Regions from separate parts of the Duganella sp. AC917 genome, predicted to be linked through region 1. Evidence: predicted binding sites of a transcription regulator. Region 1 holds the regulator's gene; each other region holds the start of a gene.

Region 1 (9,643 bases):
GGCCAGGCCGGCGATCAGCGCGAACTTGAGCAGCACCGGGCCACCCAGCAACACCAGCACCAGCCACCAGTTCTCCAGCACCAGGCGCACGTTGAGCAGCATGCCGATGGTGATGAAGAACAGTCCCAGCAGCACGTCGCGGAACGGTTTGATGTCCTCTTCCACCTGGTGCTTGTATTCGGTCTCGGAAATGAGCATGCCGGCCACGAAGGCGCCCAGCGCCAGCGACAGCCCGGCCTTTTCGGTGATCCACGCCGCGCCCAGCGTGATCAGCAGCAGGTTGAGCATGAACAGCTCCTGCGAGCGGCGCTTGACGACGATGGTGAACCAGCCGCGCATCAGCCGGTGGCCGACGAACAGCAGCAGCGCCAGTACGATGACCGCCTTGACGCCGGCCCAGGCCAGCGTTTCGACCAGCGCGTCGGGGCGCTGGCCCAGCGACGGGATCAGGATCAGCAGCGGCACCACGGCCAGATCCTGGAACAGCAGGATGCCGATGATCTTGCGGCCGTGTTCGCTTTCGAGCTCGAGCCGCTCGGTCAGCATCTTGACCACGATGGCGGTCGACGACATCGCCAGCGCGCCGCCCAGCGCGAACGAGGCTTGCCAGCTGATCTGGATGGAAGGGGGCAGCTGGGTGGCGATGGTCCAGCCGAACAGCATGGTGGCGCCTATGGTGCACACCACCTGCGCCATGCCGAGCCCGAAGACGATGCCGCGCATGGCCATCAGCTTGGGCAGCGAAAATTCAAGGCCGATGGAGAACATCAGGAACACTACGCCGAACTCGGCCAGTCCGTGGGTGGCCTCGCTTTGTTCGGCCCAGCCCAGCGCGTGGGGGCCGATCAGGATGCCGACGGCCAGGTAGCCGAGCATCGGCGGCAGGTGCATCATGCGGAAAGCCACCACGCCCAACACGGCGCTGCCGAGCAGTATCAGGGTTAATTCCAGGGGTGAAAACGTCATTTCAACATAGCCGGTAAAATAATATTTAGTTGTTTGTCGCCAAGGCCGGGCGTTATGTTTTGACTGGCAAGTTTTTTGCTTTCCCAATTCGGCTATACTTGGGTATGAGTGTAACCCATGAAAAAACAATGCTGAAAGCTTTTGACGCAAATATGGCCGGGCACGCATTGCGGCTCGCCCGTGAAACGTTGCAAAACGAGGCGGACGCCATCGCCGCGCTCAACGCCCGCCTGGGCGACGACGACAGCGTCGTGCGCGCCATTGCCCTGTTGCTAAACTGCAAGGGCAGGGTGGTGGTGTCGGGCATCGGCAAGTCGGGCCACATCGCCCGCAAGATCGCCGCGACCCTGGCCTCGACCGGCACGCCGGCGCTATTCGTGCACCCGGCCGAAGCGGCCCACGGCGACCTCGGCATGGTCACCGCCGACGACGCCTTCATTGCCATTTCGTATTCCGGCGAGAGCGCCGAACTGATGACCATCTTGCCGGTGGTAAAGCGCATGGGCAGCAAAGTCATCGCGATGACCGGCAAGCCGGGCTCGAGCCTGGCCGTGATCGCCGATGTCCACCTGAACGTGGCCGTGGCCAAGGAAGCCTGCCCGATGAACCTGGCGCCGACGACCTCGACCACGGTGACGCTGGCGCTGGGCGACGCGCTAGCCGTCGCGCTGCTGGACCTGCGCGGTTTCCGCGAAGAAGATTTCGCGCGCTCCCATCCGGGCGGCGCGCTGGGCCGGCGCCTGTTGACGCACGTGCGCGATGTCATGCGCAGCGGCGACGACGTGCCGAAGGTCGGCGCCGACGTCAAACTGACGGACGCGCTGCTGGAAATTACGCAAAAGGGCATGGGCATGACCGCCATCGTCGACGCCGGCGGCAAGCCGATCGGCGTGTTCACCGACGGCGACCTGCGCCGCATGATCGAGAAGGTCCAGGACTTCACGAAGGTGGTGATCCGCGACGTCATGCATCCGAATCCGCGCAGCATCTCGCCGGAAAAACTGGCGGTCGACGCCGTGGCCGTGATGGAGCAATTCCGCATCAATCAGATGCTGGTGACCGACGCCGACGGCAAGCTGGTCGGCGCGCTGCACATCCACGACCTGACCCGTGCAAAGGTAATCTGATGACCGAGCTGACTTATGTGGAACGCGCCGCGCGCGTCAAACTGATGATCTTCGACGTCGACGGCGTGCTCACCGACGGCAGCCTGCATTACGGCGCCGAGGGCGAAGCGTTGAAGACCTTTAACGTATATGACGGCCTGGGCATCAAGCTGCTGCAGGAGTCCGGCGTGCAAACGGCCATCATCAGCGCGCGCGTGTCGCCGCAGGTGGCCAGGCGCGCCGCCGACCTGGGCATCGGCTTTGTGCATCAGGGCGGGCACGACAAGCTGACGCCGTTCAACGCGCTGCTGGGAAAAACCGGGCTGACGGCAGAACAGGTCGGCTTCATCGGCGACGACGTCGTCGACCTGCCGATCCTGACGCGGGTCGGTTTCGCGGTGGCGGTGCCGGGCGGGCGCAAGGAAGTGATCGAGCGCGCGCATCACGTGACGGTGGCGCAGGGCGGGCGCGGCGCGGTGCGCGAAGTGTGCGAACTGCTGCTGCACGCGCAAGGCACGTACGAGCGCGTGCTGGCGCAGTTCATGGTGTGACGGAGTGTAATCATGCGTAAAAGAACAGCACATCGCTGGCAGCTGACGCTGACGATGATCATCGGCGTGTTTGTCGCCGTCGGCAGCTTTTGGCTGGTGCAGGTGGTCAACCAGTCCGGCCAGGAGCAGCAGGCGGACCAGTTCCTCAACGAGCCGGATTACATCATCGACCGCTTCAGCCTGGTGCGCATGACCAAGGAAGGCAAGCCGGCGTACATCATTTCCGGCGACAAGCTGACCCACCGGCCGGTCGACGACTCGTCCGATATCGACAAGCCGTTCCTGAACAGCCTGGCGACCCAGCAGCCGCCGATGACGATCCACGCCGACACCGCGCGGGTCGACCAGAACAACACGCGCGTCACGCTCAACGGCAACGTCGACGTGGTGCGGCCGGGCTCGCCCAAGGCCGAGGCGATGCGTCTGCAGACCAGCACCTTGACGGTGTTCCCGGACGAGGAACGGATGGAAACCAAGGCGCCGGTGGAGATGAAACTGGGCAGCACGACCTCCAGCGGCACCGGCATGAAAACCAATAACGCGACGCGCCAGCTGCAACTGGGCGGACGCGGAACGATCACGATACCGCCCAAGGCGCCTCGTTAATTAATACAAGCTAGACAGAGATATGAAGGACACGACGATGAAGAAACTGAATTTGAAGGCGATGCTGTCGGCGGCGGCGCTGCTGCTGGCCGCCATCGGCCCGGCCCATGCCGAAAAAGCCGACTCCAACAAGCCGACCCAGGTGACCTTCGACAACCTCGACGCCGACGACGTCAAGCAGATCAAGACCTTCACCGGCAACGTCGTGCTGACGCGCGGCACCTTGCTGATGAAGTCGCCCAAGGCGGTCGTCACCGAAGACCCGGAAGGCTATCAGTTCGTGGTGCTGACCGGCGGCGCCGGCGTGCAGGCGACGTTCCGCCAAAAGCTCGATGGCGCCGGCGACCAGTGGGTCGAAGGCCGCGCCGATCGCATCGAATACGATGGCAAGACCGAACTGGTCAAACTGTTCTCGAAGGCCGAGATCAAGAAGCTCGAAGGCAGCAAGACCGCCAGCCAGGTCGACGGCGAGTTCATTTCGTACGACAGCCGCCGCGAATTCTTCGCTGTGAAAAACACCGCCAGCGGCGAGAGCAAACCCGGCGCCGGCCGCAGCACGATGGTGATCCAGCCGTCCGTCAAGGCGGCCCCGGCAACCAATCCAGCGGCGGGGAAATAAGCATGGAGCCAACATGCGGTAGCACCCTGATCGTACGCGGCCTGCAAAAGACCTACGGCAAGCGCCAGGTCGTGCATGACGTGTCGCTGCAAGTCGAGTGCGGCGAAGTGGTCGGCCTGCTCGGCCCCAACGGCGCCGGCAAGACCACGTCCTTTTACATGATCGTCGGCCTGGTGCCGTCGGACGCCGGCACCATCGACATCAGCGGCGTCGACATCTCCTCGCTGCCGATCCACCGCCGCGCTTCGCTCGGCTTGTCGTACCTGCCACAGGAAGCGTCGGTGTTCCGCAAGCTGACCGTGGAAGAGAATATCCGCGCCGTCCTCGAGATCCAGAAAGTGGACGGCAAGCCTTTATCCAAGGCTGCCATTGATGAACGGCTCAATACCCTGCTGGCCGATCTGCAAATCGAAAAGCTGCGCGAAAACCAGGCGCTGTCGCTGTCCGGCGGCGAGCGCCGCCGTGTGGAGATCGCCCGCGCGCTGGCCACCAACCCGCGTTTCGTGCTGCTGGACGAACCTTTCGCCGGGGTCGACCCGATTGCCGTGATTGAGATCCAGCGCATCGTGCGCTTCCTCAAGGAGCGCAATATCGGCGTCCTCATTACCGATCACAATGTGCGCGAGACGCTGGGCATTTGCGACCGCGCGTATATCATCAACCAGGGCTCGGTTCTGGCTTCAGGCCGGCCGGACGACATCATCGCCGACGAGTCGGTCCGCCGCGTGTACCTGGGTGAACATTTCAGAATGTAATAGCGCCCCATGAAACAGTCATTGCAACTGCGCACGTCGCAGCACCTCGCGCTGACACCTCAGCTGCAACAGTCGATCCGTCTGCTGCAGCTGTCCACGCTGGAGCTGCACCAGGAACTGGAGCAGCTGCTCACCGATAATCCCTTGCTCGAACGTCTGGACGATCCGCTCGACCGCTCGCTGCGGCTGCTGTCCGACGGCGCCATCAGCCAGCAGGCGCCATCCGGCGAGGCGCCGCCCGAAGGCCCGCCGAACCAGCAGGACGCGCCGGCCCCGGCCGACGCCGACAACTACGACGGCCCGGCCGCCGATACCGAAAGTACCAGCAGCGAAGCCGATGTCGACTGGAGCGACGCCGGCCGCAGCAAGGCGCCCGACGACGAGGACGCGCGCCCGCAACTGGAGGCCAACCACTGCACCCTGCGCGAGCACCTGATGGAGCAGATGCGCGTGACCGTGCTGGAGATGCGCGACCGCGCGCTGGTCGAGCTGATCATCGACGCGCTCGACGAGAACGGCTACCTGGAGGAGCCGCTCGAAGAAATCCACGCGCGCCTGCCGGAGGAACTGGAAGTCGACATCGACGAACTGCGCACGGCCTTGTCGATGCTGCAAAGCTTCGACCCGATGGGCGTGGGCGCGCGCAACGCCTCCGAGTGCCTGGCGCTGCAGATCAAGCGCCTGCCCGGCATCGCGCTGGTGACGCGGCGCATGGCGCTGACCATCGTCGAAAACCATCTGACGTGGTTCGCCCAGCGCGATTTCAACAAGCTGAAGAAGGCGCTCGTGTGCGACGACGAGGATCTGCGCGAGGCGCAAGCCGTCATCCGCCTGTGCAATCCGCATCCCGGTTCGGCGTTCGCCTCGGACGTGTCCGATTACGTGGTGCCGGACGTGATCGTCAAGAAGTCGCGCAGCGGCTGGCAGGTGAGCCTGAATAACGACGTCATGCCGCGCCTGCGGGTCAACGCCATGTACGCCAACCTGCTCAAACAGGGCAAGGGCGAGGGCGCAATGGGGGCCCAGCTGCAGGAGGCCAAGTGGCTGATCAAGAACATGCGCCAGCGCTTTGACACCATCCTGCGGGTAGCCCAGGCGATAGTAGAAAGACAAAAGAACTTTTTCTCGCACGGCGCCGTCGCCATGCGCCCCCTTGTGCTTCGCGAAATTGCTGATACACTGGGTTTACACGAGAGCACTATTTCTCGGGTAACGACTCAAAAGTACATGCTGACGCCGCACGGCATGTTTGAGTTGAAATATTTCTTTGGTAGCCACGTCGCCACCGAAGCGGGCGGTGAAGCAAGTTCGACGGCGATACGGGCACTCATTGTTCAATTGACAGGAGCTGAAGACCCTAAAAATCCTTTATCCGACAGTAAGATTGCGGACATGCTGGGGGAACAAGGCATGGTGATTGCGCGACGGACTGTTGCCAAATATCGCGAAGCGTTGAAAATCCCTCCCGTTAGTCTCCGCAAGTCTTTGTAGTGACTTGGTCACTGTGCGCCCGGCCGCAATGGGCGCGGCACTGACCGTAAGCGACATTTATCTTTAGGAGCGTGTATGAATCTGACCATCAGTGGACATCATCTCGAAGTGACCGCGGCCATCCGCGAATACGTGCAGAACAAACTGGAACGTGTCACTCGTCACTTCGATCAAGTTATTGATATTGCTGTCATCCTGACTGTAGATAACCTTAAAGAGAAATCAAAACGGCAAAAGGCTGAAATCAACCTGCGCATGTCGGGTAAGACCGTCTACGTGGAAAGCCTGTCGCAAGACCTGTACGCCGCCATCGACACCCTGGTCGACAAGCTTGACCGTCAGGTCATGAAGTACAAATCCAAAGTTCAGCAGCACGGCCACGATGCGATCAAGCATCTCCCGGATAGCTACGAACCCGCTGCCGCCGCCCTATAACAACGGCCTCCGGCACCATCCAACAAAGGGCGCAAGGGCGCCCTTTTTTGTGTCCGCGATTTGTGTCCGGCTGCGATCTGGTGAAAATAATTTATCCCGTTTCGGCGGTAGAATGGCTTTTTTATCACGCGACGGCGGCATCATGAGCGAATTGGTCCACACCAGCATCATCAACGGCACCGGCTTTATCACGCTGGACCGGCCCAAGGCGTTGAACTCCCTGTCTTTGGTAATGCTGCGCGCCATCACGGCGGCGCTGCTGACTTGGCGTGACGACTCGGATGTCGAAGCCGTGGTCATCCGCAGCAGCAGCGAAAAGGCCTTCTGCGCCGGCGGCGACATCCGCTTCTTTTACGAGGCCGGCCGCGCCACGCCGCAAGCGGGCAGCGCGCTGATCGAAGATTTCTTCACCGAGGAGTATGCGCTCAATCATCTGGTGCACAGCTATCCCAAACCCTACATCGCGCTGATGGACGGCGTGGTCATGGGCGGCGGCATGGGCATCGCGCAGAGCGGGCCGGACAGCCGGGTGCGGATCGTCACCGAGCGCACGAAGATGGCGATGCCCGAGGTGAATATCGGCCTGTTCCCGGATGTGGGCGGCAGCTATTTCCTGTCGCGGGCGCCGGGCGGGCTGGGGCGCTATCTGGGCGTGACCGGCGTGACGATCGGCGCCGCCGATGCGCTGTATGCGGGACTGGCCGATCACTATGTGCCGTCCGACGAACTGGAGGTGCTGTACGCGATTCTGGAGGCTACCCCGGGCGCGGAGCTGGTCGAGGCGATCGCGGCCTTCGCCGAGCCGTTCAGGGGCGATGCCGGGGCAAGCAAGCTGGAGGCTGAGCGCGCGGCCATCGACCGTCACTTCGGCGCGGGGTCGGTGCCGGCGATCGTTGCGTCGCTGGAGTCGGACGCGAGCCCGTTCGCGCTTGAAACTGTGCGCACGATGGCGAGCCGGTCGCCGCTGATGATGTGCGTGACGCACGAGTTGATCGCACGCGGCGCGGCGCTGGAGATGGCCGGCTGCCTGCGCATGGAACGCGCGCTGGTGCGGCGCGTGTTTGAGCATGGCGAGGTCATCGAAGGCGTGCGCGCGCTGGTCATCGACAAGGACAACGCGCCGAAATGGAATCCGCCGTCGTTGGAGGCTGTGACGGGGGAAATGGTGCAGCGGCTATTCGAACCGGTGTGGCCGGACTATGCCCACCCGCTGCGACACCTTTAACCGTCCTCGCCGGACGCTACTGCTCGCGATGGCGCAATACCACGCGTTCGTTCGGATGGAAATACGCGGCCAGTTTCTCCGCCATGTACACCGACCGGTGCTGGCCGCCGGTACAACCCAGCGCCACCGTCAGATAACTCCGGTTGTCGGTCTTGAAGAACGGCAGCCACTTTTCCACAAACGCGCGGATGTCGCCCAGCATCTCGATGGCGCTCGGCTGGGCATCGAGGAAATCGATCACCGGCGTGTCGCGCCCGGTCAGCGGACGCAACGTCAAATCATAATAAGGATTCGGCAGCGCCCGCACATCGAACACAAAGTCGGCGTCCATCGGTACGCCCAGCTTGAAGGCGAACGATTCGAAGAACAAGGTCAGCGGCGCACCCTCGCTGGCGACCAGATCCTTGACCCAGGCACGCAGCTTGTTGGCGCTCAGTTCGGACGTGTCCACCACATGGCCCAACTGCTCGATGGCCGACAGCCGCTCGCGCTCTTCCATGATGCATTCGATCAAGGTGCGGCGCGCGGCCGGATTCTGGCCCGGGCGCAGCTCGTGCGACAGCGGATGGCTGCGGCGCGTCTCCGAGAAGCGCGCCACCAGCGAGTGCGTGTTTGCCGTCAGGAACATGACCTTGACGTCGTGTCCCTCTTCGCGCAGGCGCTTGACGTCGGCCGGCAGCGAGGCCAGCGATTCGGCGCTGCGGGCGTCGACCGCCACCGCCAGCGCCTGCAAGCCTTCCTCGGCCAGGGTCGAGACCAGGTTCGACAGCAACGCCGGCGGCAGGTTGTCGACGCAGTAGTGACCGGTGTCTTCCAGCACATTCAGGGCCACCGATTTGCCGGAGCCGGAGATGCCGGTGATGAGGACGATGCGCATGAATTTAATCTCCGCTCATGGCTTGCCGTTGGCGCTCCATGAACTCCTGTAATGTGTCGATGCCGCGCAATTGCAGTATCGTGTTGCGTACCGCGGCCTCCAGCAGCACCGCGATGTTGCGGCCGGCCGCGACGGGAATGACGACCTTGCGGATCGGCAGGCCCAGCACGTCCTCGGTCGGGAACTGGAACGGCAAGCGCTCCACTTCCTCCTCGGCCGCGCCACGGCGCACCAGATGCACGATCAGTTTCAGGCGCATCTTGCGGCGCACCGCCGTCTCGCCGAAGATCGCCTTGATGTCCAGCAAGCCCAGCCCGCGCACTTCCAGCAGATTCTGCAGCAAGGCCGGGCAGCGGCCCTCGATCATGTTCGGCGCGATGCGCGAAAACTCGACCGCGTCGTCGGCCACCAGCCCGTGCGAGCGCGAAATCAGTTCCAGGCCGAGCTCGCTCTTGCCGAGGCCGGAGTCGCCGGTGATCAGCACGCCCACGCCCAGCACGTCCATGAAGACGCCGTGCATGATGATGCGTTGCGCCAGCTTCTTGGAAAGATACACGCGCAGGAAGTCGATCACCTGTGCGGCAGGTAACGGAGTGGAGAACAGCGGGATGTTTTTTTCGTCGCAGATGGCGAGGATGTCGGGCGGCGTTTCCAGGCCCTGCGCGATGATCAGCGCCGGCGGGCCACCAGCGATCAGCTCGCCGATGACGTGGGCGCGCGTAAGTGCCTTCAGGCGCTGGTAGTAATTGATTTCCTGGTGCCCGAAAACCTGGATGCGGCCCGGGTGGATGGTGTTCAAGTGGCCGACCTGATCGGCGGCGGAGGCGACGTCGCCGGAGATCAGGCGCTCGCCGCCGGGAAAGCCGGCAAACCAGCCGAGCTGCAAACTCTCGCGATTGTCGTCGTAAAGCCTTTGTATCGTCAGCGGCGTTTGCAGCATGGGTCGTCTTTATCTCAAGGTTGGACTAAGGTGGAGCTACGTCCCTAGTTTAACCTATTGTCCAGCACCTCA
Region 2 (9,643 bases), 1.0 Mb from region 1:
CGGTAGGATTCGTGACTGGGGTGAAGTCGTAACAAGGTAGCCGTATCGGAAGGTGCGGCTGGATCACCTCCTTTCTAGAGTAGCACTGAGTTAGTAATAACTCGCCATCAAGCGTTCACACTTATCGACTGTCAATATAAAGAACAGCATTTGGGGCTGTAGCTCAGCTGGTTAGAGCACCGTGTTGATAACGCGGGGGTCGTTGGTTCGAGTCCAACCAGCCCTACCAGTTTCTGCCTGTAGTAAATCTCAGGGGGATTAGCTCAGCTGGGAGAGCACCTGCTTTGCAAGCAGGGGGTCGTCGGTTCGATCCCGTCATCCTCCACCAAAAAGTTCAAATGCAAGCAACGCGCACCGCGTATGTTTATGTTTGATCTTTTAGAGATCAAGTGCTGTACGTTCTTTAACAATCTGGAAGAAGTAAGTAAATTTTTATTGATCGCAAACGCCGACAGGCGAATGCGATGGGTAATGATTGTATGTATCAACAAACGCAACAACGTAGTACTTCTTATTTCTATAACCGCTCCTTTGTTTAGTCGCAAGGGGCTAACGTTATAGGGACAAGTGAATAAGTGCACATGGTGGATGCCTTGGCGATTACAGGCGATGAAGGACGTAGTAGCTTGCGATAAGCTGCGGGGAGCTAGCAAACAAGCTTTGATCCGCAGATTTCCGAATGGGGAAACCCGGCCTTTTAGGTCATTGCATACTGAATACATAGGTATGCAAAGCGAACGCGGCGAACTGAAACATCTAAGTAGCTGCAGGAAAATAAATCAACCGAGATTCCCAAAGTAGTGGCGAGCGAAATGGGAAGAGCCTGCACGTTTTAGCACGACGCATAACAGAATCCTCTGGAAATAGGAGCCATAGCGGGTGATAGCCCCGTATGTGAAATGCGATGTGTGGAACTAAGCGTGCGACAAGTAGGGCGGGACACGAGAAATCCTGTCTGAATATGGGGGGACCATCCTCCAAGGCTAAATACTCGTAATCGACCGATAGTGAACCAGTACCGTGAGGGAAAGGCGAAAAGAACCCCGGGAGGGGAGTGAAATAGATCCTGAAACCGTGTGCATACAAACAGTAGGAGCGGACTTGTTCCGTGACTGCGTACCTTTTGTATAATGGGTCAGCGACTTACATTCAGTGGCAAGGTTAACCATATAGGGAAGCCGTAGAGAAATCGAGTCCGAACAGGGCGATAGTCGCTGGGTGTAGACCCGAAACCAAGTGATCTACTCATGGCCAGGATGAAGGTGCGGTAACACGCACTGGAGGTCCGAACCCACTAATGTTGAAAAATTAGGGGATGAGCTGTGGGTAGGGGTGAAAGGCTAAACAAACTTGGAAATAGCTGGTTCTCTCCGAAAACTATTTAGGTAGTGCCTCAAGTATCACCATCGGGGGTAGAGCACTGTTATGGCTAGGGGGTCATCGCGACTTACCAAACCATTGCAAACTCCGAATACCGATGAGTGCGAGCTTGGGAGACAGACGTCGGGTGCTAACGTCCGGCGTCAAGAGGGAAACAACCCAGACCGCCAGCTAAGGTCCCAAAGATTGGCTAAGTGGAAAACGAAGTGGGAAGGCTAAAACAGTCAGGATGTTGGCTTAGAAGCAGCCATCATTTAAAGAAAGCGTAATAGCTCACTGATCGAGTCGTCCTGCGCGGAAGATGTAACGGGGCTAAGCCAGTCACCGAAGCTGCGGATATGCGCAAGCATATGGTAGGAGAGCGTTCTGTAAGCCTGCGAAGGTGTCTTGTAAAGGATGCTGGAGGTATCAGAAGTGCGAATGCTGACATGAGTAGCGATAATGGGGGTGAAAAGCCCCCACGCCGTAAGCCCAAGGTTTCCTGTTCAACGTTCATCGGAGCAGGGTGAGTCGGCCCCTAAGGCGAGGCAGAGATGCGTAGCTGATGGGAAGCAGGTTAATATTCCTGCACCGTCGTATGATGCGATGGGGGGACGGATCGCGGAAGGTTGTCCAACTGTTGGAATAGTTGGTTTCTGGTTCATAGAAGGCGCTTAGGCAAATCCGGGCGCGTAATTCAAGGGACTGGGACGAGGTGCTTAGGCACTGAAGCAATCGGAAGTGGTTCCAAGAAAAGCCTCTAAGCTTCAGTCATACGAGACCGTACCGCAAACCGACACAGGTGGGCGAGATGAGTATTCTAAGGCGCTTGAGAGAACTCGGGAGAAGGAACTCGGCAAATTGGTACCGTAACTTCGGGAAAAGGTACGCCCTTGTAGCTTGGCTGATTTACTTCAGTAGGGTGAACGGGTTGCAATAAACTGGTGGCTGCGACTGTTTAATAAAAACACAGCACTCTGCAAACACGAAAGTGGACGTATAGGGTGTGACGCCTGCCCGGTGCTGGAAGATTAAATGATGGGGTGCAAGCTCTTGATTGAAGTCCCAGTAAACGGCGGCCGTAACTATAACGGTCCTAAGGTAGCGAAATTCCTTGTCGGGTAAGTTCCGACCTGCACGAATGGCGTAACGATGGCCACACTGTCTCCTCCCGAGACTCAGCGAAGTTGAAGTGTTTGTGATGATGCAATCTACCCGCGGCTAGACGGAAAGACCCCATGAACCTTTACTGTAGCTTTGCATTGGACTTTGAATCAATCTGTGTAGGATAGGTGGGAGGCTTTGAAGCGGGGACGCCAGTTCTCGTGGAGCCAACCTTGAAATACCACCCTGGTTCATTTGAGGTTCTAACCTTGGCCCGTTATCCGGGTCGGGGACAGTGCATGGTAGGCAGTTTGACTGGGGCGGTCTCCTCCTAAAGTGTAACGGAGGAGTTCGAAGGTACGCTAGGTACGGTCGGACATCGTGCTAATAGTGCAATGGCATAAGCGTGCTTAACTGCGAGACTGACAAGTCGAGCAGGTACGAAAGTAGGACATAGTGATCCGGTGGTTCTGTATGGAAGGGCCATCGCTCAACGGATAAAAGGTACTCTGGGGATAACAGGCTGATTCCTCCCAAGAGTTCATATCGACGGGGGAGTTTGGCACCTCGATGTCGGCTCATCACATCCTGGGGCTGTAGCCGGTCCCAAGGGTATGGCTGTTCGCCATTTAAAGTGGTACGTGAGCTGGGTTTAAAACGTCGTGAGACAGTTTGGTCCCTATCTGCCGTGGGCGTTGGAAATTTGAAGGGGGCTGCTCCTAGTACGAGAGGACCGGAGTGGACAGACCTCTGGTGTACCGGTTGTCACGCCAGTGGCATTGCCGGGTAGCTAAGTCTGGAAGAGATAACCGCTGAAAGCATCTAAGCGGGAAACTTGCCTTGAGATGAGATTTCCCAGAGCCTTGAGCTCTTTGAAGGGTCGTTCGAGACCAGGACGTTGATAGGTCAGGTGTGGAAGTGCAGTAATGCATTAAGCTAACTGATACTAATTGCCCGTACGGCTTGTCCCTATAACCTTAGCAGGTTATGGTGAATAAGAAGTACGTTGAAACGTTCGTTGATACACAACTTCATTACCCAGTATTGAGATACTGCTGTATCTCAGTACCTATTACTTACTACTTCCAGATTCAGGGCGACGCGAATGCGCGCAGCCCAGTACAAGTCAATGCCTGATGACCATAGCAAGTTGGTACCACCCCTTCCCATCCCGAACAGGACCGTGAAACAACTCTGCGCCGATGATAGTGCTGCAACCAGTGTGAAAGTAGGTTATCGTCAGGCTAGTTATATTAAAAAGCCCCACCAGCCAGAACGCGCTCAAGATCGCGTTCAGTGCCGGTGGGGCTTTTTTGCGTTCGGATGAAACATCTAAACGTGTTTATAAATTCGTCCCCAACCGCTTCCCAAGGCACAGCAACGTCAACGTCGGTGGCAATCCCCAAGGTCCGGGAATCACCGAAGCGTCACAAACATACAAATTCCGTGTCGTGGTCTGCAAATTACCATCCACTACCTCGCCAATGCGTAAACTCCCTCCCGGATGCGCAGCGAAATGCCAGCTCTTGAAGATCTTCTTCGCGCCAGCCGACCGCAGAATCTCCCGCGCCATGCCGACCCCGACCGCGAACTTCGTGCGATCGCCAGCGGTCAACGTCTTATCCACCCAGCGCGGTCCGACACCGCCGCCGACGTCATCGCGTATTTTCACCATTAAAGTCAGCGTTCGGGCATGCGACATCAACCGGTCGAGCCGGCCAACCTGCGCCGCAAACGCCTGATACATGGGCTTCGGCAACGTCATATCCGCCAGCGCAATCCCTTCCTCGTGCAAATACATCCCGGCTGCCATCGGCACTTCGGCGCCGCCGTCGATATCGTCCACAACCCCCATCACCGCGATCACCGGATCGCTGAAGAAAGCGCTGCTTTCCGCGTGCAGACCAGAGCGATGCAGCAGCCGCGGACTGCCGATACCACCTCCCGCCAGCACCACGTTCGCGCCGAACGCCTGGTGCATTTCACCATTGCGCAGATACAGCACGCCGGTGGCACGACCGTTCTCCACAATCACCCGCTCGACTTTGGCCTGGTCGACCAGGATCGCGCCCAGCTGAACGGCTTCGTCGATGAAATCGCGGGCGGTCCATTTGGCCCCGAACGGGCAACCATAGACGCAACGCCAGCAACCGGTGCGGCATATTTGGGGGCGGATCAGTTTGTCGAGCTTGCGCCATCCGAACTCGCGCGCCAGGGCGCCTTGTTGGATACGCTTTGCCATCGGCCCGATCAACTCGTCCGGAAGCGGCGCCATCGGCAACTCCGCGCGCAGCGATTCCAACGCCGGCGCCAGGTCGATGCCGTGGGCGGCGAACATGGACAACGGCGGTGGCGCGGCGGTGGCGAAGTTGATGGTGGTGCTACCACCAGCGGCAATGCCGCTGACCAGCAGCGAAGCGTCGCGATGGATGAAGGCGCCCTTGCCGGGCACGGCGGCGATGCCCGCCATTTGCGATAGCGTCCCCTCCAGTGGCGCCGCGCTGCCTTGTTCCAGTATCAATACGCGCAGTTGCCGGCGCGCCAGTTCGCGCGCGACGCTGGCGCCGCCCGGACCGCTGCCGACAACGATCGCGTCATACGTTTGGGCGGCTTGCTTGGGCATGAGGATATTCCTATATGAGGCGTTCACCTTAACGCATTTTGTGCACGTTTGCGCAAACACATAACTGGACAAGGCCCGTCGAGGCAAGATTCGGATTCCACTACTTTACGGGAGCGTTGACATGAGTGACACCAGCGAGCACAGCCGATTGGCGGAAAAACTGACCGGAACGGTTTCAACGATATTGGACAAGCATCGCGCGACCATTGCGCCCATGCTGGGCGGAAGCTCGGCGTCGATCACGCGGGCGGCGTTGCGTAATGACGAGGCGGTGCGAAAGGTTGCGGGATATTGTTATTTGATGCTGCCGGGGCTGGTGCGATTGGCCGTTAAAGAGCCGGTTTTTGTCGATTTCGTGATGAACAATCGGGAGCGCTTGCTCGACAGGCTGGTGGAGAAAGCCGCGTAGGCGCATGCATGGCGGATTACGGCGTTCCGCCCGATCCGCCCCACGGTTCCTTCGTTCGCCTTAGAACTGGTATTGCGCACTGACACCCATCAACCAATTGCGTTGCGGCGCGGCTTCGTAATAGCGCTTGTTCGTATCGCCGACGATCACCGAGCCGACGTATTTTTTATCCAGCAGATTATTCAGCCGCACAAACTGCTTGAAGCGCCAGCCGCGCCACTGCTGTCTGGCGCCGACACGTGCATTCAGAATGCCGTAACCCGGTGCGGGCTGATCAGCGTTCCCGTCGTCTGCGTAAATCTTGCTGCCGGCGATCGCTTCCAGCGCGGCGCCGTAGCGGTCGCCGCTATCCTTCCACGCCAGTTCCGCATAAGCGTTGGCGTTCGGTACGCCAGGCAGGCGGCTGCCTTCCAGGACCGCGCCATAGCTCTGATCGTAGATCGCGCGCAAGCTGGTCAGCGCTACGCGCGTGCTCAAACCATAGCGCCACGACGAATCGAGCGACACTTCCAAACCCTGCCGCAAGGTCTTGCTGGCGTTGCGATAGCTGGTGCGGCCGCCGCCGCTACTATCGACCACCACTTCATCGCTCGTGCGGACCTGGAACACGGCGGCGTTGATGCTGGTGCGCTCGTCCAGTTTGCTCTTGACGCCCGCTTCCAGGTGCGTGCTCTTGGCCGGTTGCAGCCCGAAGTTGAAGCCGCCACCGGTGCCCGAGTAGAACAGTTCGTTGAGCGTCGGCGTTTCGAAACCGCGCGCGGCGCTGGCGTAGACGTTGAGCATCGGCGACACACGGTACAGCACGCCCAGCACCGGCGTCGTGTGACCGTACTCCAGGCTGCCGCTGTCGTTGCCATTGCTCAGGAAGCGGTCGTCGACGGAAATCTTCACGTTGCTGCGACGCAGGCCCGCGCTCAGCATCCAGGCGCCGGATTGCCATTCGGCTTGCACATACGGATCGAGATTGGAGACTTTGTCCTGCTCGTCGCGGCGCAGTACGCCCTTCACGCCGAACTCGGCGCCGATGAAGTTCTCATATCCCGTTCGGCCATCGGTGGAACGACCGTATTCGACGCCAACAGTCGTACTCAGCTTGCCGCCGGCCAGCTGGCTGACATGCATCCAGCTCAGGTCGGTGCCATAGAAATCGCGGTCGAAATTGACGACGCCGCCCGAGTGGGTCGGCGGCGCCTGGAAGCCGCGCGAGAACGCTTGATACTGGATCACTTCCCGATTGCCGCCGTAGGCCGTCACGCGCAGCCGGTCCTGGCCGAAGCGCTGCTCCCACGTGGCGCCGACTTGCGTGTGGTCAATGCTCTTGCGGGTGTTGTAGCGGTCGGCGAGCGTGCGCTTCGGCACCTGGGTGTCGGTGGCGTCGATTTCGCCCGCGCGCGGGTCGCGCTGGTAGGTGGCCCAACTGACGCCGAGCGGGTCTTGCGTATCGTCCTGGCGCAGCGCGTTGGCAACGATGGTCAGCTTGGCGTTGTCCATCGGCTCCACGGTCAGCTTCGCAAATGCCTGGTCGCGCGTGGCGGCGCTATGCGCGCGGTAGCCATCGGTTTCGAAGCGGGAAGCGTCCAGCACGTAGCCCACACCGGCTTGCTTGCCTTGCGCATTGAGGTCGGCCTTGCGGGTGCCGTAGCTGCCGGCGGTCAAACTCGTTTCAATTGTGGGAGCGCCCTCGCCATCGCGCGTGAACATCTGGATCACGCCGCCCGAGTGGTTGCCGTAGATGGCGGAAAACGGGCCGCGCAAGACTTCGATGCGTTCGGCCATGTCGAGATTGAAGGTGGCCGCCTGACCCTGGCCGTCCGGCATGCTGGCCGGGATGCCGTCTGCGATCAGCCGCACGCCGCGTACGCCAAAGGTCGAGCGCGCGCCGAAGCCACGCGAGGATATTTGCAAGTCTTGCGCGTAGTTCTGGCGGTTCTGCGCCACCAGGCCGGGCACCGCCGCCAGCGCCTCGGAGGCGTTCACCCGCGCCTGCGATTCGTGGATGCGTGCGGCGTCGACCACGTCGATCGCGGCCGGCATGTCGAACACGGTGTGGCCGACGCGCGTGGCGCTGACGACGACCACCTCGACCGGGGCGTCGGCGTTATCGGCGGCCGTGGCCAGGCTGGAAGCGCCAACCGCGAACAGCGCGGCGACGGCATTAAGTTGAATTGGGGAACGCTTCATGTTTTCTCCGGAAGGGCAGCCTGCAATATACCTGTCCGAAGGAAAAACTGCGTCGCGGTTGCTCCAGCGGTGTGTCAAAACTGAACACTGTGACAGGCGGGCTGGGGCCAAACCGCCAGCCCTCCCTGTGAACGCGGCTGGCACGGTGTTTGCGAAAGCAAGGTGGTCACTAACACCACATAACCAGATCAGAAAGAGGACGACATGAATCTCGCAGACATCAGCAAGCTCGGCGTAGTCAATCCATTCAAGCCACGGTACGACAACTACATCGGTGGCAAGTTTGTCGCGCCGGTCAAGGGCGAATACTTCGGCAACATCACGCCGATCACCGGCCAGGTGTTTTGCGAAGTGGCGCGCTCGACCGCTGAAGACATCGAGTTGGCGCTCGACGCCGCCCATGCCGCGAAGGAGGCTTGGGGCAAGACCTCGCAAACCGAGCGCGCCAATATCCTCAACAAAATCGCCGACCGCATGGAGGCCAACCTGGCGCTGATCGCCACGGCCGAGACCATCGACAACGGCAAGCCGATCCGCGAAACCACCGCCGCCGACATTCCGCTGGCGATCGATCATTTCCGCTACTTCGCCGGCTGCATCCGCGCGCAGGAGGGCTCGGTGGCGCAGATCGATTCGGAAACCTACGCCTACCACTTCCACGAGCCGCTCGGCGTCGTCGGCCAGATCATTCCATGGAACTTCCCGATCCTGATGGCGGTGTGGAAGCTGGCGCCAGCGTTGGCTGCCGGCAACTGCGTGGTGCTCAAGCCGGCCGAGCAAACGCCGGCGTCGATCATGGTGCTGCTGGAAATCATCGCCGACTTGTTGCCGCCCGGCGTGTTGAATGTCGTCAATGGATTCGGCCTGGAGGCGGGCAAGCCACTGGCATCGAACAAGCGCATCGCCAAGATCGCCTTCACCGGCGAAACCGGCACCGGCCGCCTGATCATGCAGTACGCCGCGCAGAACCTGATCCCGGTCACGCTGGAGCTGGGCGGCAAATCGCCGAACATCTTCTTTGCCGACGTCATGGACGCCGACGACGCCTTCTTCGACAAATGCCTGGAAGGTTTCGCCATGTTCGCGCTGAACCAGGGCGAGGTGTGCACCTGCCCGTCGCGCGTGCTGATCCAGGAATCGATCTACGAGAAATTCATCGAGCGGGCGCTGGCCCGCGTGGCCGCGATCAAGCAGGGCAATCCGCTCGATGCTTCCACCATGCTCGGCGCGCAGGCGTCGCAGGAGCAGCTGGAAAAAATCATGTCGTACATCGACATCGGCAAGCAGGAGGGCGCCGAGTTGCTGGCCGGCGGCGAGCGCAACGTGCAGGGCGGCGACATGAAGGACGGCTACTACGTGCGGCCGACCGTGTTCAAGGGCGACAACAAGATGCGCATCTTCCAGGAAGAGATTTTCGGACCGGTGGTGTCGGTCACGACTTTCAGGGACGAGGCCGACGCGTTGCGCATCGCCAACGACACGCTCTACGGTCTGGGCGCTGGTCTGTGGACGCGCGACGGTTCGCGCGCCTTCCGTGTCGGCCGAGCGATTCAGGCCGGCCGTGTCTGGACCAATTGCTACCACCTGTATCCGGCGCATGCCGCGTTCGGTGGCTATAAGCAATCGGGCATCGGCCGCGAAAATCACAAGATGATGCTGGATCACTATCAGCAGACCAAGAACTTGCTGGTCAGCTATAGCCCTAACGCCTTGGGTTTCTTCTGATTATGAGCGTGGCCATCGCCCGGGTCACGGCCACGCCGGCGGCGCTCGAGCTGATCGCCGCGTTGCGCGACCGGCATGGGCCGTTGATGTTCTTCCAGTCCGGCGGCTGCTGCGATGGCAGCGCGCCTATGTGCTACCAGGCGGGAGAGTTCAACATCAGCGATACCGACGTGTTTTTAGGCGAGTTGGACGGCGCGCCGTTCTACATGGGATGCGAACAGTTCGCCTACTGGGAGCACACG
Region 3 (9,643 bases), 2.6 Mb from region 1:
TGCCGCCGCCATCCTGGCCGCCGCGCTGGCCACGCCATTCGCCGCGTTGTCCGCACCGGTCGTCGGCCTCGATCCCACCGGCACCGGCACCTATACCACGTATGCCGACCTGTGGACCAACATCACCGACACCGCCGTGGTCACCGGCTTCGTGCCCGGCGCCACCGTCGGCGGTCCGGGCGGCATCGCGCCGTACCTGACCACGCTGCACACGCAGACCGTCATCGGCACCATGAGCAACAGCAACGTCGGCGCGGTTGTCACGCCGGCCGGCCTGAACACCAGCTTCGAGCTGACCAAGGTGGTGCGCTTCGAGGAACTGGTCACGTCGCAAAACGCCACCACCGCGACCTTCGGGCTGGCGCCCAGCCAGTCGGCGGCGATGGACATCGACCCCACCCGCGCCGGCGTGCAGAACTTCGCGGTGTTCCTCGACCGCATCACACCGGGCGGCCCCAGCCAGGCCGTGCCCGGCAACGGCGTCGATACCGTGCGCTGCTACGGCACCGGCGTGACCGGCGGCGGCGCCAACGGTTGCGGCGGCGGCGCCGACGCGGACGGCGACGGCGTCATGGTGCTGTCGGGCCATCTGATCTTCAACACCGCCAGCTTCACCGCCAGCGGCGCCGTCGGCACCGGTTCGTTCGACACCCGCTTCATCATCGACTATGTCGATCCCGCCTACCTGGACATCGTCACCGGCTCGGTGTTCATGGACCGCTTCACCGGCACCACCAATGTGCCGTCATTCTTTACACCGACCTCGATGTGGGACGGCACCACGCCAACCACCGTGCCGTTCCTGAAGGTGGACTCGTCGCAATCGTTCGCCGCCGTGCCGGAGCCCGGCACCGTGGCCATCATCGGGCTGGGCCTGGCCGGGCTGGCGCTGAGCAAACGCCGCAAAACCACCCCCGCCTGCTGATTTGCCGTCGCAACGACGGCATCCTTTTCCGCGGTTTTCAACGGACCCGGTGCCATGCCCGCGGTCCGTTTTTTTCTTGACGGATTTTTTTACATTAGTTGCAAGGGTGAAGTAGCGGCGTGGCGCAAGTGCTTGATTCCTTACGGTTCACCTTGCTTGGCAAGGGTTTTGCTGTATAGCCGGTACGATCCCGATTTCCGGGCTCCGTCAACTCCAGGGAGCACACACATGAACCTCATCAAACCCGCACTGGCCGCCGCCGCCATCGCCACCGCGCTGGCCGCCCCGCTCACCGCCAGCGCCGGCCCCACTGTGGGCCTCGATGTCACCGGCAGTGGCGCCTACAGCACCTACGCCGACCTGTGGACCAACGTCACCGACACCGGGCTGGCCACCGGCTTCATCCCCGGCATCACGGTCGGCCCCGGCGGCAGCGCGCCCTACCTGACCGAGCTGCGCTCGCAGATGGTCATCGGCACCATGTCGAACAGCAATACGCCCGCCATCGTCACCCCTGGCGGCCTGAACACGACATTTGAAATCAGCAAGGTGGTGCGCTTCCAGGAGCTGGTCGACAGCCAGACGCCGACCACCGCCCACTTCGCGATGCCGCCATCGCAGTCGGTGGCGATGGACGTCGATCCGCTGCGCGCCGGCGTGCAAAACATCGCCATCTACTTCGACCGCATCACCGCCGGCCCCGGCAGCAGCCGCGCGGTGCCCGGCAACGGCGGCGCCACCGTGCGCTGCTACGGCACCGGTTCGACCTCGACCGGCTGCGGCACCTCGCCGGGCGACACCGACGGCGACGGCATCATCATCCTGTCGGGCCACCTGGTGTTCAACGACGCCAGCTTCACCGCCAGCGGCACGGTCGGCACCGGCTCGTTCGATTCGCGCTTCATGATCGATTACGTCGATCCGGCCTACCTCGACATCGTCACCGGCTCGATCTTCCAGGACATGGTCACCGGCACCACCAACGTGCCGTCGTTCTTCCGCCCGACGATGATGTGGGACGGCACCACGCCGACCACGGTGCCGTTCCTGAAGGTGGACTCGTCGCAAAGCTTCGGCGCGGTGGCGGTGCCGGAACCGGGCACCCTGGCCATCATGGGCCTGGGCTTCGCGGGCCTGGCAATGGGCAGCCGCCGGAAAGTCAGCACCGAGGGCAAATCCTGACACGGCGGCTGTGTAATCTTGGCGGACCCTGGCGGCGTACCTCGGTCCGTTTTTTTTCGTCCGCGTTTTTTACGGTCACAGCGGCAACAGCTTGAGCAGCAGACCCGACAACCGCACGCCGGCGTCGTAGCGGACGAACTGCTCGGCCACCTTGCGCGCGCAGGCCTTCGGGCCCGGTTGTTCGAGCAAGTCGACGGCGGTGCGGCGCAAGGCGTCCTGGTCCAAACGGTCCGAGCGCAGCAAGGCGCCGGCGCCGCTGGCCACCACGCCGTGCATGTTGAGGTACTGGTCGAGGTTGCCGGCAATGCCCAACACCGGTACGCAGGCGCTCAACGCCTGCTGGCTGGTAGGACTGCCGCCGTTGCAGATGACCAGGCTGGAGCGCCGCGCCGCCTCGATGCCCGGCAGATAGGCGGCCACGTGCGCATTGGGCGGCGCCGCCCCCAGCGCCTCCATGGCCACGTTGCCGGCGGTCGCGGCGATCACGCTGACCGGCAACGGCGCCAGCGCCTGCAACACGCGCGGCAGCAACGCGCCCTGCCCGGAACTGCCCAAGGTCACATACACGATCGGCCTGCCGGCCGGCAACGCGTCCCACCAGTCAGGCAGCGCGGTCGGCGGCGACCATGTGACCGGCCCCAGATAACAATGGGTGGAGGGCAAGTTCAACGGCGGAAACATCTCGGGGATGTCGGCGTACAGCACGTGGTCGGCGTCGGTGTAGACCCGGCGCAAATCGTGGCCCAGCGGCGCCAGGCCGTAGGTGCGGCGCACCTGGTTGAGCGGCACGCTGTGCAAGGCGAACGCCAGCGGGCGCGCCAGCTTGAACAGGCGGTCGGCGAGAGCGATCGGCAGCACCCGCGACAGGCCGATCGCCGGCACGCTGTAATGCTGGCGCACGTGGGGACTCCAATAGGCGTTGATCAAACTCACGTAAGGCACCCCGGCCAGGCGCGCGCTGACCGACAGCGACAGGCGGAAGTCGCCGATCACCACGTCCGGCCGCACTTGCTTGAGCACGCGCAGGTCGTCTTCGACATAGCGGTGCAAGGTCGCCGTGTCGTACACCGGCTTGCCCGCCGCCAGCGCGGCCAGGAAGCGCGCGCTGGAAATGCTGGTGATGCTCCAGCTGCGCACGTTGCTGCCCTTAAAAAACATTTCATAGCCGGGCGCGCAGGCGATGTGGACCTCGTAGCGCCGGGGATTGAGCGTGCCGGCCAGCGCCAGCGGTCGTCCCACGTGCGCCAACGTCACCGCCTCGGACACAAACAAGATCTTTTTACGTTCCATATCGCCAGCTTGAAGTGTGGTATCGGAAAGGCTTTGAGAATGCGCAAACGTGCGGCTTTAGACCTAGATCAACATCGCCTTTGCCACAAACCTATATTTTTCCTAATGGCACTCAAGAATCGCGTGCCGCGCACCGCCCGCGTCGACGCTTTCGGCGCCCACTGTATTGTTGGGAACCGCTACGCGATGTTCAATTTCGAACGTTCCGGCCTGAGCCAGAAACTGACCATCATTTCCGTGCTGTCGACGGGCAGCGCCCTGATGCTGGTATTCATCGCCTTTGCCGTCACCGCCGTGCTCAGCCACACCGACGATGAGCGCAAGCAACTGTCGTCGCTGGCCGGCGTAATCGGCAACAACAGCATGATCGCGCTATCGCGCGGCGACCGCAAGCAAGCTGAGCAGACGTTGGCGACCCTGGGCGAAGAGGACGACATCCTGCAGGCGGCGCTGTACGACGGCGACGGCAAGGTGCTGGCGCGCTACACGTCGGACGATCTGCCGGCCGACCAGCAGGCCCCGCCGCTGCTCGACATCCCGCCGGCCGGGCCGGAGGTGCGCAGCGAACGCACGGGCCCGCCCTGGGCGCCGGCCATGCGCCTGCAGCGCGACCTGCGCGGGCGCGACGCGCTGGCCGGCACCGTGCTCATCGAGCGCTCGCAGGCGCGCATGTGGATCGACATCTTGAAGAATCTGGGCGCGTCGGCGGTGGCGGCCGTGCTGGCGTTCATGACGGCGTTGCTGATGGCAGCGCGCTTCAAGGGCACCGTGGCCGAGCCCGTGGGCAAGCTGATCGCGGCGGCGCAGCAGGTCAGCCGCGGCCAGCCCACCGAGCGCATCAGCCACCAGCGCAGCGACGAGCTCGGCGCGTTGATCGACAGCTTCAACGACATGCTGGCCCAGGTCGAGGCACGCGACGGCGCGCTGGCGCAGTACCGCGACCAGCTCGAGCGCCAGGTCGGCGTGCGCACCGAGCAGCTGGAAAAGGCCAAGAATGCGGCCGAGGCGGCCAGCCAGGCCAAGAGCGCCTTCCTGGCCACGATGAGCCATGAAATCCGCACGCCGATGAACGGCGTGCTGGGGATGACCGAGTTGCTGCTGGCGACGCGCCTGAGCGAACAGCAACGCCATTACACCAGCATGGTCAAGCGTTCCGGCGAGCATTTGCTGGTGATCATCAACGACATCCTGGACTTCTCGAAGATCGAGGCCGGCAAGCTGACGGTGGAATATATCCACTTCAACTTCCGCGATTTGCTCGACGACATAGACAACGTCTTTTCGCCGCAGGCGCAGGCCAAGGGCATCCGGCTGGAGCTGGCCATCGCCAACGACATCCCGGTGGCCATCCATGGCGACCCGAACCGCTTGCGCCAGGTGATCTTCAATCTGCTGGGCAATGCCGTCAAATTCACCGAGAGCGGCAAGATCACGGTCAAGGTCGCCGTGGTGCAGGAGGATACGCAAACGGTCGGGCTGCGCTTCGAGGTGCACGACACCGGCATCGGCGTCTCGAACGAGGCGCGCTCGCGCATTTTCGATTCCTTCTCGCAAGCGGACGGCTCGACCACGCGCAAACACGGCGGCACCGGGCTCGGACTGGCGATCTCAAAACAACTGGTGGAGCTCATGGGAGGCACGATAGGCGTCGACCATGCGTTAACTCAAGGGTCGATCTTTTGGTTTGCCGTAAATTTCGATAAACCTCGCGTCGATTTTGACGATCCCTCCAACACCAATCTGGGAATACGCGCTTTGATTGTCGACGAAAACCCCACCAGCCGCGCCGAACTGGAACGCCGGCTGACGGCCTGGCGCGTGCTCAGCACGAGCGCCTCGGCCACCCAGGCGCTGCAACAGCTGCGGCACGCCGCGTCGGCCGCCCAGCCTTTCGACGTCGTGCTGCTCGACATGGAGCTGCCGCGCACCAGCGGCCTGGCCCTGGCTGCGGCGATCCACGCCGACGCCGGCCTCGCCGGCGCGCGGCTGTTGTTGCTGAGCACCGAGCGCAACGCCGCCGACCGGGTCCAGCAGCGCGAGGCCGGGGTCGCCTTTCAACTGATCAAGCCACCGCGCGAGTGCGACCTGTACGACTGCGTCGTCAGCCAGACGCAGGCGCGGCGCGCCGAACCGGCGCGCACGGCGCCGCCGCCGGCCCCCGCCACCCTGCCGTCGCCGCCCCACGGCGACGAGCGGCCGAACCGCCTGCCGCCCACGGGCGCGGCCTCGCCGGCGGCCCCGCCGCTGTCGACCTTCAGCTCCAGCACGGCGTTGCCGGCGCAGCGCGCGCGCAAGGGCCGCAAGGTATTGCTGGCCGAGGACAATCCGGTCAACGTCGAAGTGGCCAGCGCGATGCTGGAGGGGCTGGGACTGGACGTCAGCCGCGCCTGCAACGGCCAGGAAGCGTTGCGCTCGGTGCAGGCCGGCGATTTCGACCTGATCCTGATGGACTGCCAAATGCCGGTGATGGACGGCTTCGCCGCCACCACCGAGATCCGCCGCCACGAGCAACTGCGCGGGCGTTCGCGCAGCCTGCCGATCATCGCCATCACCGCCAACGCGCTGCAGGGCGACCGCGAATCCTGTCTGGCCGCCGGCATGGACGATTACCTGAGCAAGCCGTTCACGCAGCAAGCGCTGGGTCAGACCATCGGTCGCTGGATCACGCTGCCACGCATGGCGCCGGCGCCGCAGGACGCCCCGGAAACCGCCATCGCGCCGGTGGTGGCGGCAGCCCTGGCGCCGCTGCAGGAATCGCTGATCAACCGGCAGGCGCTGGAAAACATCCGCGCGCTCAGCGCCAGCAATGGCAACGCGTTGCTCGAGCGCGTCTTGCAGGCCTACCTGGACGACACCCCGACCCATTTGCGCACCATTAAATCGGCCATCGACAGCCGCAGCACGGTGCAAATGCGCAAGGCCGCCCACAGCCTCAAATCCAGCAGCGCCAACGTGGGCGCCGACGCGCTGGCCCAGCGCTGCAAGGAAATGGAACAGCTGGGCCGCAACGATACCACCGCAGGCGCAGCCGCCCTGCTCGACGATATGGAACGATCTTTCCAGGCCGTGCGGCAGGCATTGGGAGCTATCCTGGAAAAGGAAATCTGACATGGCAACGCCCTTCTCCCCCAAGCGCGGTCTGGTGCTGGTTGCCGACGACGATCCGGTCATGCGTCTGCTGATGCTGGAAATGCTGGCCCAGGTCGGCCTCGACGCCATCGAAGCCGAGGACGGCGTGCAGGCGCTGGCCAGCTACCAGAGCACGGCGCCGGACCTGGTGCTGCTCGACGTCGAGATGCCCGGCATGGACGGCTTTTCCGTGTGCCGCGAAATCCGCCGTCTGGAAACGCATTCGGTGGTGCCCATCATCATGGTCACCGGCGGCGACGAGCTCGAATCGGTCACCAAGGCCTACGAGGCCGGCGCCACCGATTTCGTCTCCAAGCCGATCAACTGGCCCATCCTCGGCCACCGCGTGCTGTACGTGCTGCGCGCCAGCGACGCCATCACCCGCCTGCGCATTGCCGACGCCCACCACCGCGCCGTGCTGGCGGCGATCCCGGACACCTTCTTCCGCATGAACAAGGACGGCTTCTATCTGGACTACGAGCAAGGCCATGAAGCAAGCAGCGTGTTCTCGAGCGACAATTGCGTCGGCCGCCACCTGAACCAGGTGCTGCCGGAGGACATCGCGCAGCACATGCTCGAAGAGGTGCGCACGGTGCTCGACACCCAGCATATCCGCTCGCTCGACTACGAACTGCCGATTCCCGGCCCCGGCCCCGTGCAGCGCGTGCGCCACGGCGAGCACGCGGTGCCCGCGCCGGTGCGCCATTTCGAGGCGCGCCTGGTGGCCACCGGTCCCGACGAGGTGCTCGGCCTGGTGCGCGACATCAGCGAACGCAAGCGCACCGAGGAACAGATCCGCCGGCTGGCCTATTGCGACAGCCTGACCGGCATCCCGAACCGCCAAGCCTTCCTGGAGACGCTCGAAGCCGAGCTGACCCGCTCGCGCAAGGGCAACAAGAAATTCGCCGTGCTGTTCATGGACCTGGACGCCTTCAAGCGCATCAACGACACGCTAGGCCACGACGTCGGCGACCATTTGCTGATGGCCGTGTCCGAACGGCTGCGCGAAACCACGCGGCCCAGCGACTTGGTCTCGCGCACCGAGGTCGGCGGCAACAATCTGGCGCGGCTCGGCGGCGACGAGTTCACCATCCTGATTCCCGATCTGGAACGGGTGGAAAACGCGCTCAACGTCGCGCACCGGGTCAAGGAAGCGATGCGGCGGCCGTTCCTGATCGACGCCCACGAAATCTTCGTCACGGCCAGCATCGGCATTTCCTTGTATCCCGAGGACGGCGAGGATTGCAACTCGCTGCTCAAATACGCCGACACGGCGATGTACCACGCCAAGAACTGCGGCAAGAACAACGCCAAGCTGTACAGCTCATCGCTGACGATGCAAATCATGAGCCACGTCAAACTCGAGGTCGGCCTGCGCAAGGCCTTGCAGAACGACGAGCTGTATCTGCTGTATCAGCCGCAGATCGACGTTGCCAGCGCGCAGATCGTCGGCGTCGAGGCGCTGGTGCGCTGGCGCCACCCGGAGCGCGGCGTGATCTCGCCCACCGAATTCATCCCGCTGGCCGAGGAGACCGGCCTGATCGTCCCGATCGGCGAATGGGTGCTGCGTACGGCCTGCAAGCAAGCGATGGCGTGGCAAACGGTCGGCAAGCGGCCGTTGCGGGTGGCGGTCAACCTGTCGGCAAAGCAGTTCAAGGATGAGAATCTGACGCAGATCGTCATGTCGGCGCTGGACGATACCGGGCTGGCTGCCGACTTGCTGGAACTCGAGCTGACCGAAGGCACGCTGATGGACGACGCCCGCGCGACCATGGTCACGCTGGAACAGTTGCGTGCCATCGGCGTGTACCTGTCGATCGACGATTTCGGCACCGGGTACTCGTCGATGAATTATCTCAAGCGCTTCGACGTGCGGGCGCTCAAGATCGACAAGAGTTTTATCAGCGGGTTGCCGCAGGATTCCGAGAACGCGGCCATCACGCGCGCGATCATCGCCATGGCGCACGGGCTCAAGATGGCGGTGGTGGCCGAGGGCGTGGAAACCGACGCGCAGTTGGTGCTGCTGGAGGAATATGGTTGCGACATGGTGCAGGGTTACTACCTGGGCCACCCGTCGCCGCCGGAATCGATCAGCATCATGCTCAGCAACCAGTGGGCGCTGGCGGCGCCGTTGTAACGCCCCCGGGCATGCATTACCTAGGAGGCCCTACGTGCCGCCCCAACGGCTCAGAGAACGCCGTCGCGCTTCATGGCGGCGATCTCGTCGTCGCTGTATCCCAGCGACCGCAACACCTCACCGTTATGCTGTCCCAACGCCGGCCCTATCCACTGCGTACGCCCGGGCGTGGCCGACAGCTTGGGCGAAATCGCCGGCAGCTTGACCGGCGTGCCATCGGCAAACTGGTGCTGCTCGAACATCTCGCGCGCCAAAAACTGCGGATCGGTCATCATATCGCGCACCGAATAAATTTTACCGGCCGGCACATCCGCAGCCTTCAACACCGTCAGCGCGCTGTCGATATCCTGCGTATCGCACCACGCCTGGATGGCGTCATCGATTTCCTGCGTGCGCTGCACGCGGCCATCGTTGCGTTCCAGCTGCGCGTCCCCGGCCAGATCGAAGCGGCCCATGGCCAGCATCAGCCGCTTGAAGATCGCGTCGCCATTGCCGGCGATAACAATGTTCTCGCCATCGCTGGTGGTATAGGTATTGGACGGCACGATCCCCGGCAGCGCGCCACCGGTACGCTCGCGCACCACGCCGGCGTGATCGAACTCTGGCACCAGCGACTCCATCAGGTTGAAGACGGACTCGTACAGCGCCACATCGACCATCTGGCCCTCGCCTTCGAGCCTGCCGCCGGTGGTGTCGCGATGCCGCAGCGCCATCATCGCGCCGATCACGCCGTGCAGCGCGGCGACCGAGTCGCCGATCGACACGCCGACGCGCACCGGCGGCCGGTCCGCGTGACCGGACACATAGCGCAAGCCGCCCATCGATTCGCCGATCGCGCCGAAGCCCGGCAAGTCCTTCATCGGCCCGGTCTGGCCGAAGCCGGACAGCCGCACCATGATGGTGGCGGGATTGAGCGCCTTCAATTGCTCGTAGCCGATGCCCCATTTTTCCAGCACGCCGGGACGGTAGTTTTCGACGAT

What was found. The regulator sigma-54, encoded in region 1, starts transcription at its own class of promoters, with help from an activator protein. The targets are predictions, from matches to a motif close to TGGCANGNAANCTGCTTT.
Region 2: a site for sigma-54 is predicted at 7,815-7,832, ahead of adh (aldehyde dehydrogenase). Genes of this name have one in related genera too.
Region 3: a site for sigma-54 is predicted at 1,083-1,100, ahead of ACZ0BA_RS14040 (PEP-CTERM sorting domain-containing protein). Genes of this name have one in related genera too.

Annotation. Positions count from the first base shown of each region.
Region 1 covers NZ_OZ409848.1:5,806,326-5,815,968, forward strand. The annotation lists gene ACZ0BA_RS25410 (cation:proton antiporter domain-containing protein) at 1-966, opposite strand, end outside; gene ACZ0BA_RS25415 (KpsF/GutQ family sugar-phosphate isomerase) at 1,095-2,093, shown strand; gene ACZ0BA_RS25420 (KdsC family phosphatase) at 2,093-2,623, shown strand; gene lptC (LPS export ABC transporter periplasmic protein LptC) at 2,636-3,229, shown strand; gene lptA (lipopolysaccharide transport periplasmic protein LptA) at 3,267-3,848, shown strand; gene lptB (LPS export ABC transporter ATP-binding protein) at 3,851-4,603, shown strand; gene ACZ0BA_RS25440 (RNA polymerase factor sigma-54) at 4,613-6,094, shown strand; gene hpf (ribosome hibernation-promoting factor, HPF/YfiA family) at 6,170-6,529, shown strand; gene ACZ0BA_RS25450 (enoyl-CoA hydratase/isomerase family protein) at 6,672-7,754, shown strand; gene rapZ (RNase adapter RapZ) at 7,771-8,631, opposite strand; gene hprK (HPr(Ser) kinase/phosphatase) at 8,636-9,571, opposite strand.
Region 2 covers NZ_OZ409848.1:4,793,149-4,802,791, reverse strand. The annotation lists rRNA gene ACZ0BA_RS20960 (16S ribosomal RNA) at 1-74, shown strand, start outside; tRNA gene ACZ0BA_RS20955 (tRNA-Ile) at 153-229, shown strand; tRNA gene ACZ0BA_RS20950 (tRNA-Ala) at 253-328, shown strand; rRNA gene ACZ0BA_RS20945 (23S ribosomal RNA) at 562-3,434, shown strand; rRNA gene rrf (5S ribosomal RNA) at 3,596-3,708, shown strand; gene ACZ0BA_RS20935 (GMC family oxidoreductase N-terminal domain-containing protein) at 3,806-5,086, opposite strand; gene ACZ0BA_RS20930 (hypothetical protein) at 5,208-5,495, shown strand; gene ACZ0BA_RS20925 (TonB-dependent receptor family protein) at 5,556-7,676, opposite strand; gene adh (aldehyde dehydrogenase) at 7,881-9,401, shown strand; gene ACZ0BA_RS20915 (DUF779 domain-containing protein) at 9,404-9,643, shown strand, end outside.
Region 3 covers NZ_OZ409848.1:3,238,477-3,248,119, forward strand. The annotation lists gene ACZ0BA_RS14035 (PEP-CTERM sorting domain-containing protein) at 1-925, shown strand, start outside; gene ACZ0BA_RS14040 (PEP-CTERM sorting domain-containing protein) at 1,154-2,107, shown strand; gene ACZ0BA_RS14045 (glycosyltransferase) at 2,183-3,397, opposite strand; gene ACZ0BA_RS14050 (response regulator) at 3,584-6,505, shown strand; gene ACZ0BA_RS14055 (putative bifunctional diguanylate cyclase/phosphodiesterase) at 6,507-8,663, shown strand; gene ACZ0BA_RS14060 (CaiB/BaiF CoA transferase family protein) at 8,714-9,643, opposite strand, start outside.